3 regions of the Citrobacter sp. Cm046 genome follow, and region 2 is predicted to be linked to each of the others. Evidence: riboswitches for the same ligand, from Rfam matches in the RefSeq annotation. Region 2 holds a riboswitch; each other region holds the start of a gene.
What was found. Region 2 has a riboswitch for cobalamin ahead of OGX98_RS04310 (cobyrinic acid a,c-diamide synthase CobB). Riboswitches for the same ligand answer to the same signal wherever they lie in the genome.

Region 1 (3,282 bases), on a different contig from region 2:
GCTGAGGGACTATTTACCGATCTCGAGTCTCGTATTGAAGGCAAACGCATTGTGGTGCTGAAATGGGACGCTGTACCGGTACTGGATGCTGGTGGCCTTGACGCCTTCCAGCGTTTTGTAAAACGTCTTCCGGAAGGCTGTGAATTACGCATCAGCAATCTGGAATTCCAGCCGCTGCGCACGATGGCGCGCGCGGGCATCCAACCGATCCCGGGCCGTCTGGCATTCTTCCCGAACCGCGACGCAGCGTTGGCGGATATTTAATGTTCATCTGTTACCGGCATGCTCTTGCCTGCCGGTAACACTTCTCTTCTGTAAACACGTCTGAGTTGTTATCATCATCTCTCCTGCTCTCTGACGATACCTGTAGCCATGAAATCTGACTCTACATTTGTCTATCGCGAAATCACCGAGACTGATATTCCAGCCGTGCAATCGTTTATTATCCGGCATCTGAATCTCTATTTTAATGCCAACAGGCCACTCCCCGACTCAAGTCAGGATGTGTTAGCGTTACGTTCACAATACATTCACCAGCCACGAAATCTGTTGATCGGCGTATGGGATGAACAACAACAGCTTATCGCCACGCTGGCGGTATGCCAGTACGATGACAGAATATCGACATTACGTGGGCGTTATAATTTATCTACAACCGCTGAGATTTGTCGTTGTTACGTTGAACAAAATTATCGTCGCCAGGGAATAGGCGGTCAGTTAGTTTCATTGGCAGAACAATTTTGCCTGCGTCAACAATATAAAACACTCTACCTGCACACCCATCATTTTTTACCTGGCGGTTATCCGTTTTGGCTACGCCATCATTTCACCGAGTTTTTAGATGAAGGTGGAGAACAACAAATTGTGCATATGGAGAAATATGCTATCGGAATGTGACATTGTGCAAATAATTAAATAATTGTGCATCCGCACTATTAATTCCGGTCATTTTTATCGCAGCAAAATTAATTGATCAGAATCAAATAATTCTCATTTAATTTATCTGATATTCACCATCAACATAGAACACACTAAAAAATATTCTCATAACACTATGTTTTTAAAGGAATTAACAATAGCAAAACAAATACCCCTACTTATTCAAGCGGTTGACGCGATAATTGGATGCCGATACATTCGCCGATGACAGTATTTCAGAATGTACTTATTATTTTGAAACGGAATATGGTGCGGATTATTTCAATCTTATGCCATAGCTGCCCCCGCAACTGTAAGCGGATACAGAATATCTTCGTATGGTAATAAATCACCATAGGTCACTGTAAAGATTTATTTATGGGAAGGCCAATATTCTGATTGCCGCGAGCCAGGAGACCTACTGTCAAGGTTGTATACATTGAGTGGACGGGATGGTCCATGGGGTGATTTATTTGACGAACTAATGATCGTGATTCCTGACCTGGTAGACGAGAATATACTTTTTTTTCATATTATCTTGTCTGTACATCATGATTCGATGTCATCTATCGTCATGCGCCTGTCCCGAAATTATATACCAGACGATCAGATTCTGGCATGAAAGGGACAATTATAATGCACGTTGACATTACCTCTTCTTATTCCAAACTTTCACTTCTGGCCTTGACTGGCGCAGCACTTTTCCTGGCCAGTAATATGGCTTCTGCGGCCAAAACAGAATATCCACTGACTATCAAAAACTGTGGCCGGGATATTACTTTTAATAAAGCTCCCCAGCGAGTTACCACCGTAGGGCAAAATAGTACTGAAATACTCTATTCTCTGGGTCTGGCCGATCGCGTTGTCGGAACGTCACTCTGGTTCGGTCCCGTCCCGGAACAGTACAAGGCGGTGAATGATAAAATTGCGGTCATTGCACAGAACATCCCGAGCTTTGAAGGGATTATTGCTAAAAAGCCAGATTTAGTAGCCAGCCAGTTTGAATGGCAAATTGGCCCTGCCGGTACGGTCGCGTCCTACGAGCAATTCAGCGAATTGAAAGTTCCGGTTTATACCGCTCCCGCCGATTGTGCCAAAGATAACGAAGACGGTGGAGATGGTGTACGTAAGGGGATGTTTGATATTGCCATGGTTTACCAGGAAGTCGCAGATCTGGCAAAAATTTTCGATGTTCAGGACAAAGGTGATGAACTGATTGCCAGCCTCAAAGCACGTGAGGCTGCGGCAAAATCCAAAATTACCGGTATGGACAACAACGTTTCCGCCGTCTTTTGGTTCTCCAGCGCCGATCTGCAACTTGACCCGTATGTCGCAGGAAAATTTGGCCCCGCCGCGTGGATCGCCCAATCACTTGGGGTGAAAAACGTCATTGATTCCGCCGAAGAGTGGCCAACTGTAGGCTGGGAGACCATCGCCAAAGCGGATCCATCGGTTATCGTTCTGGGCGAAATGGGACGTCGCCGTTTCCCGGCTGATGACTGGAAAGTCAAAATGGAATACCTCAAGTCTGATCCTGTCACCAGCCTGATCCCGGCGGTTAAAGAAAACCACCTGCCAGTGATCGACGTGCAAACCATGAATGCCGGGATAAGAACTATCGATGGTCTTGAGAAACTCGCTGATGCGCTGGTGCAGTACGGCCTGGCACATCCAAAAGCCACTCATTAATCCTCGTCGAGCGTTATGCCTTTTGCAGGCATAACGCCCTTTTGTACTCAGGGCAGCCGTAAAATAATGAGTGAATTACGCAGGACGCGCCAGGCCATTCGTCAATTAACAAACCGGGCAGTGCTACACAGCCTGTGGGTCAGTGTGGTGATGTGTGGCGTTCTTCTGGCAGGGATCTCCATCGGTGAAACATTTATTCCGTGGCAGCACGTTATCCATACGCTGGCAAACCGACTGTTTGACACCCAGTATATGGTGGACGCGTTGGATGCCGGGATTATCTGGAACTACCGTCTGACTCGCGCGCTGGTTTCCGCCTGTTGCGGCGCATGTCTGGCGGTTTCCGGGGTAGTGTTACAGTCACTGCTACGTAATGCGCTGGCCGAACCCTATCTGCTGGGGATTTCCGCCGGAGCGTCAACCGGAGCCGTGCTCATTGCATTAACCGGACTGGGTGCAGGGATCGTCAGCATGTCTCTCGGCGCCTTTATCGGCGCCTTGACGGCGTTTTTGTTTGTCGCACTGCTGGCGATGGCTGCGCGGGGAAAACACGGTTCCGCCACCACGCAAATCATTCTCGCCGGGATTGCCAGCTCACAGTTGTTCAATGCCATCACTTCACTGATTATCACCCGCTCAGCCAATGCCGAGCAGGCTCGCGGCATTATGTTCTGG
Region 2 (3,282 bases):
TTCCTTTAGTGATCGCGGGCCACCTGGTTGGGTTTGTTTTGTGCGGGCAGGTTCGTCTAAGCAATGATGTTGGATTAGTTGATATTTTGAACGTCGACGATCGCTGGCAAGCCGATCCGGAACTGGTCAGTGAATTTCGCAATGTTCCTGAAATGGATTACTCAAGAGTCATCGCTTCTGCGGATCTTCTGAAGCTTATCGTCGAAAATTGTCTTAAGAAACAACTGAATTTTGTTGTTATCAAAGACAACCCACAGCAATCAGAGCCGGCAAAAACGAGTCGTAGCCCGACGCCTCATGACAGCAAAATGAAAAAGGCGCTGCGCTACATTGATGCTCATTTATCGGATGAGCTGCGCCTTGAGGATGTGGCTTCTCATGTTTACCTGAGCCCGTACTATTTCAGTAAGCTGTTCAAAAAATATCAGGGTATTGGATTTAATGCCTGGGTAAACCAACAGCGAATGGCCAGTGCTAAAGAGTTGCTATGCCATAGTGACTGGAGCATCGCCAGCATTGCGCGTAATTTAGGCTTTTCACAAACCAGTTATTTTTGCAAAGTATTCCGCCAGACCTATCAGGTTACGCCACAGGCTTTTCGTCAACAAATTAATGTTGCTTCATCTGGCGAGTCGGCATAAATAGCAATAATTTGCTATTGCCGATTTTTGATATCGTATTGTATGTCCGTCATTATAAAATGAAAATTAGGGATAGCAGTCAATAAATTGTCATAGCGCAACAAAGTAATAGCGTTGGAAGGATAAACTGCACCAGTTTTTATTTTTGTGATGAGATACAGTGTCTGGGTGAATGACTTTCTTTATTATTTATTGATGCTTTCATTTGGAATGTAAGCATAAGAATAAGCTTAATGAAGAGATAACATTGGCTAAGTAAACGCAAGAAAATATTTAAAATGAAATTTTGTCATGAGGTGTGATATTTCATCTCATGGTCCGGAGCTTAATTAGAACAGGCTCCTGAGCTGACAGGTTTGCCACGTTTGTGGTAGGGAAGGGGGTGAGAATCCCCCGCAGCCCCCGCTGCTGTGATGCTGACGACCCCGTATAGACCACTGATCGCAAGATTGGGAAGGACGGGTGAGATTGACGCTAAGCCAGAAGACCTGCCTGTCAGTGACTACCAACAACTTCGGTGGGAAGTGGGTTGCGCAGATGCATACAGTCGAGAGACTGGGTATCTATACACCCCTACCACCCTGAACAGGATCAGGGTATGGCGGCCAATTTTCACGCGTTTGTTCTTGCAGGTACCGGAAGCGGCTGTGGTAAAACTACGGTGACGCTGGGTTTGCTAAGCCTGATGAAAAAACGTGGTTTGCGTGTTCAGCCTTGCAAAGTTGGTCCTGACTACCTTGATACCGCCTGGCATACCGCTGTATGCGGTACGGCTTCCCGTAATCTTGATAGCTTTATGCTCCCCATTCCTACACTCAACGCCTTATTTTGCGATCAGATGCAGCATGCGGATATCGCGGTTATCGAAGGCGTTATGGGATTGTATGACGGCTATGGAACAGATCCTGACTACTGTAGTACCGCCGCAATGGCAAAACAGTTGGGTTGTCCGGTCATCTTGTTGGTTGATGGTAAAGCCGTTTCAACCTCTATTGCCGCGACGGTGATGGGTTTTCAGCATTTTGACCCCTCCTTAAATATTGCCGGTGTAATCGTTAATCGGGTTAACAGCGAAACCCATTACCGGTTACTTAAAGTGGCGATTGAGCGCTACTGTTCAGTGCCTGTTTTAGGCTATGTTCCCCGAGTGGAAGGCGTGGCTCTCCCGGAACGTCATCTTGGATTAGTCACCGCGCGTGAGTCGGTTGTTAATCAGCAGCCATGGCAGGAATTTGCCGCAACGCTTGAGCAAACGCTGGATATCGACGCCCTCCTGACGCTAAGCCAAATAGATACCCAACCTGTTGGCGAGTGGCCCGCACTTCCTGCCGCTGATGCAGGCGCCGGGTTAACGCTTGCCATCGCAGATGATGAAGCATTCAACTTCTACTACCCGGACAACATTACGCTACTGGAACGTGCGGGTATCAACATCGTGCGTTTTAGTCCGTTACACGACAGCAATCTACCTGATTGCCAGATGATTTGGTTGGGCGGCGGATATCCTGAATTGCACGCTGCGACACTTTCAGGCAATACCAGCATGCTGGCGCAACTGCGTTCAGCTCATCAACGCGGCGTGGCGATTTACGCAGAGTGCGGCGGTCTTATGTATCTTGGAAGCTCGCTGGAGGATAGCAACGGCGATATCTGGCCGATGGCGGATATTATTCCAGGTCACAGCAAAATGGGTAAGCGTCTGACCCGCTTTGGCTACTGTGAAGCGCGGGCTGTTGAGCAAACATTGCTGGCGGCACCAGGCGAAGTGCTGCGCGGACATGAATTCCATTATTCCGACTTTACCCCTGAAATTCCAGCTGTGATGGCCTGCCGTAAGGTTCGTGATGGTAAAACATTGCAATCATGGTCTGGTGGCTGGCAAATGGGCAATACTTTCGCCAGCTATCTGCACGTTCATTTTGCTCAGCGTCCTGAAATGCTTAATCACTGGCTGGCGGCGGCAAGGAGTGTGCTATGACACTGCTCGCATGGTGTATTGCCTGGCTTCTTGATTTTTTCATTGGTGACCCGCCGAACTGGCCGCACCCGGTACGCTGGATTGGTAATCTTATTTCAGCCGTTCAGCGAATGATTCGACGTTACTGTCATAGCGACATGATGCTGCGTATTGGTGGCGCAGTAATGTGGATAGTCGTTGTTGGGCTGACCTGGGGCGTGTGCTGGGGCGTACTGACACTGGCTCAGTCAATTCACCCCTGGCTTGGCTGGGGTATTGAAGTTTGGATGATCTTTACCGTGCTGGCGGGGCGTTGCCTCGCTGACGCCGCACGGGATGTTGAGCGTCCACTGCGTGCCAATAATCTTGCTGAAAGCCGTGAGAAACTCTCATGGATTGTGGGCCGTGACACCTCGCAATTACAACCGCAACAGATCAATCGCGCAGTGGTGGAAACCGTTGCTGAAAACACTGTTGACGGCATCATCGCACCGCTGTTCTTCCTTTTTCTTGGTGGCGCCCCGCTGGCGATGGCCTACAAGGCGGTGAATACCCTGGACTCCATGGTCGGTTACAAACATGAAAAATACCGTGCAATCGGTATGGTCAGCGCGCGTCTGGACGATGTCGCAAACTTCATTCCTGCAAGACTAAGCTGGCTGCTGCTGGGTGTGGCGGCATTCT
Region 3 (3,282 bases), on a different contig from region 2:
TGTATTCCCGATTATTTCGCTGGTGCTGACGGTTTACTGCCTGCATCAACGTTACCAAAATCGCACCATGCCTGTGGGATTGCCGGGTCTGGCTGCTGCCTGTTTCATTCTCGGCGTCCTGCTGTACAGTACCGTAGTGCGAGCTGAATATCCGGATATCGGCTCTAACTTCTTCCCGGCGGTACTGTCGGTAATTCTGGTGTTCTGGATCGGCTTCAAAGTGCGTAACCGTAAGCAGGAGATCTCTGAATAATTTCTCCGCTCTGTAGGCCCAATGGTGCTGTGCATATCGGGCCTACAGGACTGCAAACTACTTTGCTGTCAGCAATACACCACACTCCATATGGTGCGTATACGGAAACTGATCGAACAGAGCCAGACGTGAAACATTGTGCGTCTGGCTTAATGTTTCCAGGTTCTTACACAGTGTTTCCGGGTTGCAAGAGATGTACAGAATTCGCGGATACGCCTGCACCATCTTCTCCGTTTCGCTGTCCAGACCGCTACGCGGTGGGTCCACGAAAATGGTTTCACACTGGTAGCTCTTCAGATCGATTCCCTGCAAACGGTTGAATTCACGTACACCGTTCATCGCCTGAGTAAACTCTTCAGCTGCCATACGAATAATTTGTACGTTATCTATGTGGTTGGCCGCAATGTTGTACTGTGCGGCTGCAACAGATGGCTTGGCGATTTCGGTTGCCAGTACGCGGTTGAAATTTTGTGCCAGGGCTAGTGAGAAGTTACCGTTGCCGCAGTAAAGTTCGAGCAGATCGCCTTTTGAATTTTTGGTGATATCAATCGCCCATTCCAGCATCTGAATATTCGTGGCGGCGTTGGGTTGTGTAAAGCTGTTCTCAACCTGGCGGTAGATAATCTCCTTCCCCGCAACCGGCAAACGCTCGTCGATATAATCCTGATCGAGCTCGATTTTGGTTTTGGTTGCCCGACCAATCAGATGCACGTTCAGATTCTGTGCACGCAACGCGTCACGCAATACCTTGGCTTCCTGGCGCCATTCGTCATCCAGCTTTTTGTGATACAGCATAGATATCACCGCCTGATTGCTCATAGTGGTGAGGTAATCAATTTGGAAGAGTTTGTGACGCAGGATACGGTTGTTGCGAACACCTTCAATCATTGCCGTCATCAGCGTGTTGATGAGTTCGCTGGCCGCCGGAAAGCTGTCGACGCGAATACGGCTTTTGGTCTGTTGATCGAACATGATGTGATACAGATCATCACCGTCATGCCACAGGCGGAATTCAGCGCGCATGCGGTAATGACTGACCGGTGAGCGAAACACTTCCGGAGCTTGATCAGAGAATGGTGTCATTAAGCTCTGCAAACGCACCACTTTTTCAGCTAACTGCGCGTCATACTGTTCTGTCGGAAGGTGTTCGGGGGTCATGATGTATCCTGAAAAATAAAAGTACGCGGGGATTGTAGGGATTGCTCAGTAGATGTCCAGTTATTGATGATTTCCGATATTGTGATATACGGTCTGGACACAAGGTTGTAACAGACTGTAGCATCCGCGTTCCGGTCCTGTGAGTTAATAGGGAATCCAGTGTGAATCTGGAGCTGACGCGCAGCGGTAAAGAAAGGTGAGATGAGAGCGTAAGCAGACACTGCCTGCGGGTGGGAAGTCTTCATTTCTTTTTATTCTATATCCTGAATAACCTTCCAAGCCCGAAGACCTGCCGGCTAACGTCGCATCTGGTTTTCACCATCGCGTACTATCGGTGGGGCCTGCGGCATCCTTCTTATATTGTGGATGCTTTACAATGATTAAAAAATCGTTGCTGTTGACGGCACTCTCCGTCGCGGCATCTTCTGGTTGGGCGCAGGACGCTAGCCCGGATACACTCGTCGTCACTGCGAACCGTTTTCAGCAGCCCCTTAGTGCCGTTCTTGCCCCCATTACTGTTGTTACGCGCCAGGATATCGATCGCTGGCAATCCACCTCTGTGAATGACGTTCTGCGTCGACTGCCGGGTGTCGATATCGCGCAAAGCGGCGGTATGGGACAGAACTCGTCTATTTTTATTCGTGGGACCAACGCCAGCCATGTGCTGGTGCTGATTGACGGCGTGCGCTTGAACTTAGCGGGGGTGAGCGGCTCAGCCGATCTCAGCCAGTTCCCGGTATCACTGGTGCAACGTATAGAATACATTCGCGGGCCGCGTTCCGCTGTTTATGGTTCTGATGCGATTGGCGGTGTGGTGAATATTATTACCACGCGAGAAAAGCCGGGAACGGAATTGACCGCTGGTATGGGCAGTAATGGTTATCAGAATTACGATGTCTCAACCCAACAACAGTTAGGCGAGAATACGCGCGTTACGCTGATGGGGGATTATGCCTATACCAAAGGTTTTGATGTTGTCGCCTACGGCAGCACCGGTTCTCAGGCGCAGCCCGACAAAGATGGTTTCTTAAGTAAGACATTGTATGGCGCACTGGAACACAACTTCTCCGACACATGGAGCGGGTTTGTTCGTGGCTATGGCTATGATAACCGCACCAATTATGACTCCTACTATTCCCCCGGCTCGGCGCTTCTCGATACCCGTAAGCTCTACAGCCAGAGTTGGGATGCAGGGCTGCGCTTTAATGGCGAGCAAATCCAGTCGCAGCTGATTTCCAGCTACAGCCATAGCAAAGACTACAACTATGATCCTGATTATGGCCGCTACGACTCCTCAGCAACCCTGGATGAGATGAAGCAATATAATGTTCAGTGGTCAAACAGTATGGTAGTGGGCCACGGTAACGTTGGCGCAGGCGTTGACTGGCAAAAGCAAACTACAGAGCCTGGCACCGGGTATGTCACGGACGGTTACGATCAGCGTAACACGGGCCTCTATCTGACCGGATTGCAACAGCTTGGCGATTTCACCCTTGAAGGTGCGGCGCGTAGCGACGACAACTCCGAATTTGGTCGTCATGGAACATGGCAAACCAGCGCCGGATGGGCGTTTATTGACGGTTATCGCTTTATTGCGTCTTACGGCACATCCTACAAAGCGCCTAATCTCGGGCAACTGCATGGCTATTATGGCAATTCGAACCTGGATCCCGAAGAGAGCAAGCAGTGGGAAGGGGCATTTGAAGGCCTAACGGCGGGCGTGAACTGGCGCGTGTCAGGGTATCGTAATGATATCGATGACATGATCGATTACGACCCGCATACCGAGAAATACTTTAACGAAGGCAAAGTCCGTATTAAAGGCGTTGAAGCGACGGCGAATTTCGATACCGGTCCGCTGGTGCACACGC

Region 1: it holds a riboswitch for cobalamin, as region 2 does, so the genes downstream of both, OGX98_RS19070 (ABC transporter substrate-binding protein) here and OGX98_RS04310 (cobyrinic acid a,c-diamide synthase CobB) in region 2, are expected to answer to the same signal.
Region 3: it holds a riboswitch for cobalamin, as region 2 does, so the genes downstream of both, btuB (TonB-dependent vitamin B12 receptor BtuB) here and OGX98_RS04310 (cobyrinic acid a,c-diamide synthase CobB) in region 2, are expected to answer to the same signal.

The regions. Positions count from the first base shown of each region.
Region 1 covers NZ_JAOWGP010000044.1:236,567-239,848, reverse strand. Annotated here, with positions in the region: gene dauA (C4-dicarboxylic acid transporter DauA) at 1-264, shown strand, start outside; gene OGX98_RS19075 (GNAT family N-acetyltransferase) at 373-897, shown strand; cobalamin riboswitch at 1,131-1,358, shown strand; gene OGX98_RS19070 (ABC transporter substrate-binding protein) at 1,555-2,607, shown strand; gene OGX98_RS19065 (FecCD family ABC transporter permease) at 2,674-3,282, shown strand, end outside.
Region 2 covers NZ_JAOWGP010000032.1:105,905-109,186, forward strand. Annotated here, with positions in the region: gene pocR (transcriptional regulator PocR) at 1-641, shown strand, start outside; cobalamin riboswitch at 977-1,151, shown strand; gene OGX98_RS04310 (cobyrinic acid a,c-diamide synthase CobB) at 1,240-2,619, shown strand; gene cbiB (adenosylcobinamide-phosphate synthase CbiB) at 2,616-3,282, shown strand, end outside.
Region 3 covers NZ_JAOWGP010000041.1:130,817-134,098, forward strand. Annotated here, with positions in the region: gene OGX98_RS14045 (YijD family membrane protein) at 1-253, shown strand, start outside; gene trmA (tRNA (uridine(54)-C5)-methyltransferase TrmA) at 311-1,411, opposite strand; cobalamin riboswitch at 1,527-1,722, shown strand; gene btuB (TonB-dependent vitamin B12 receptor BtuB) at 1,788-3,282, shown strand, end outside.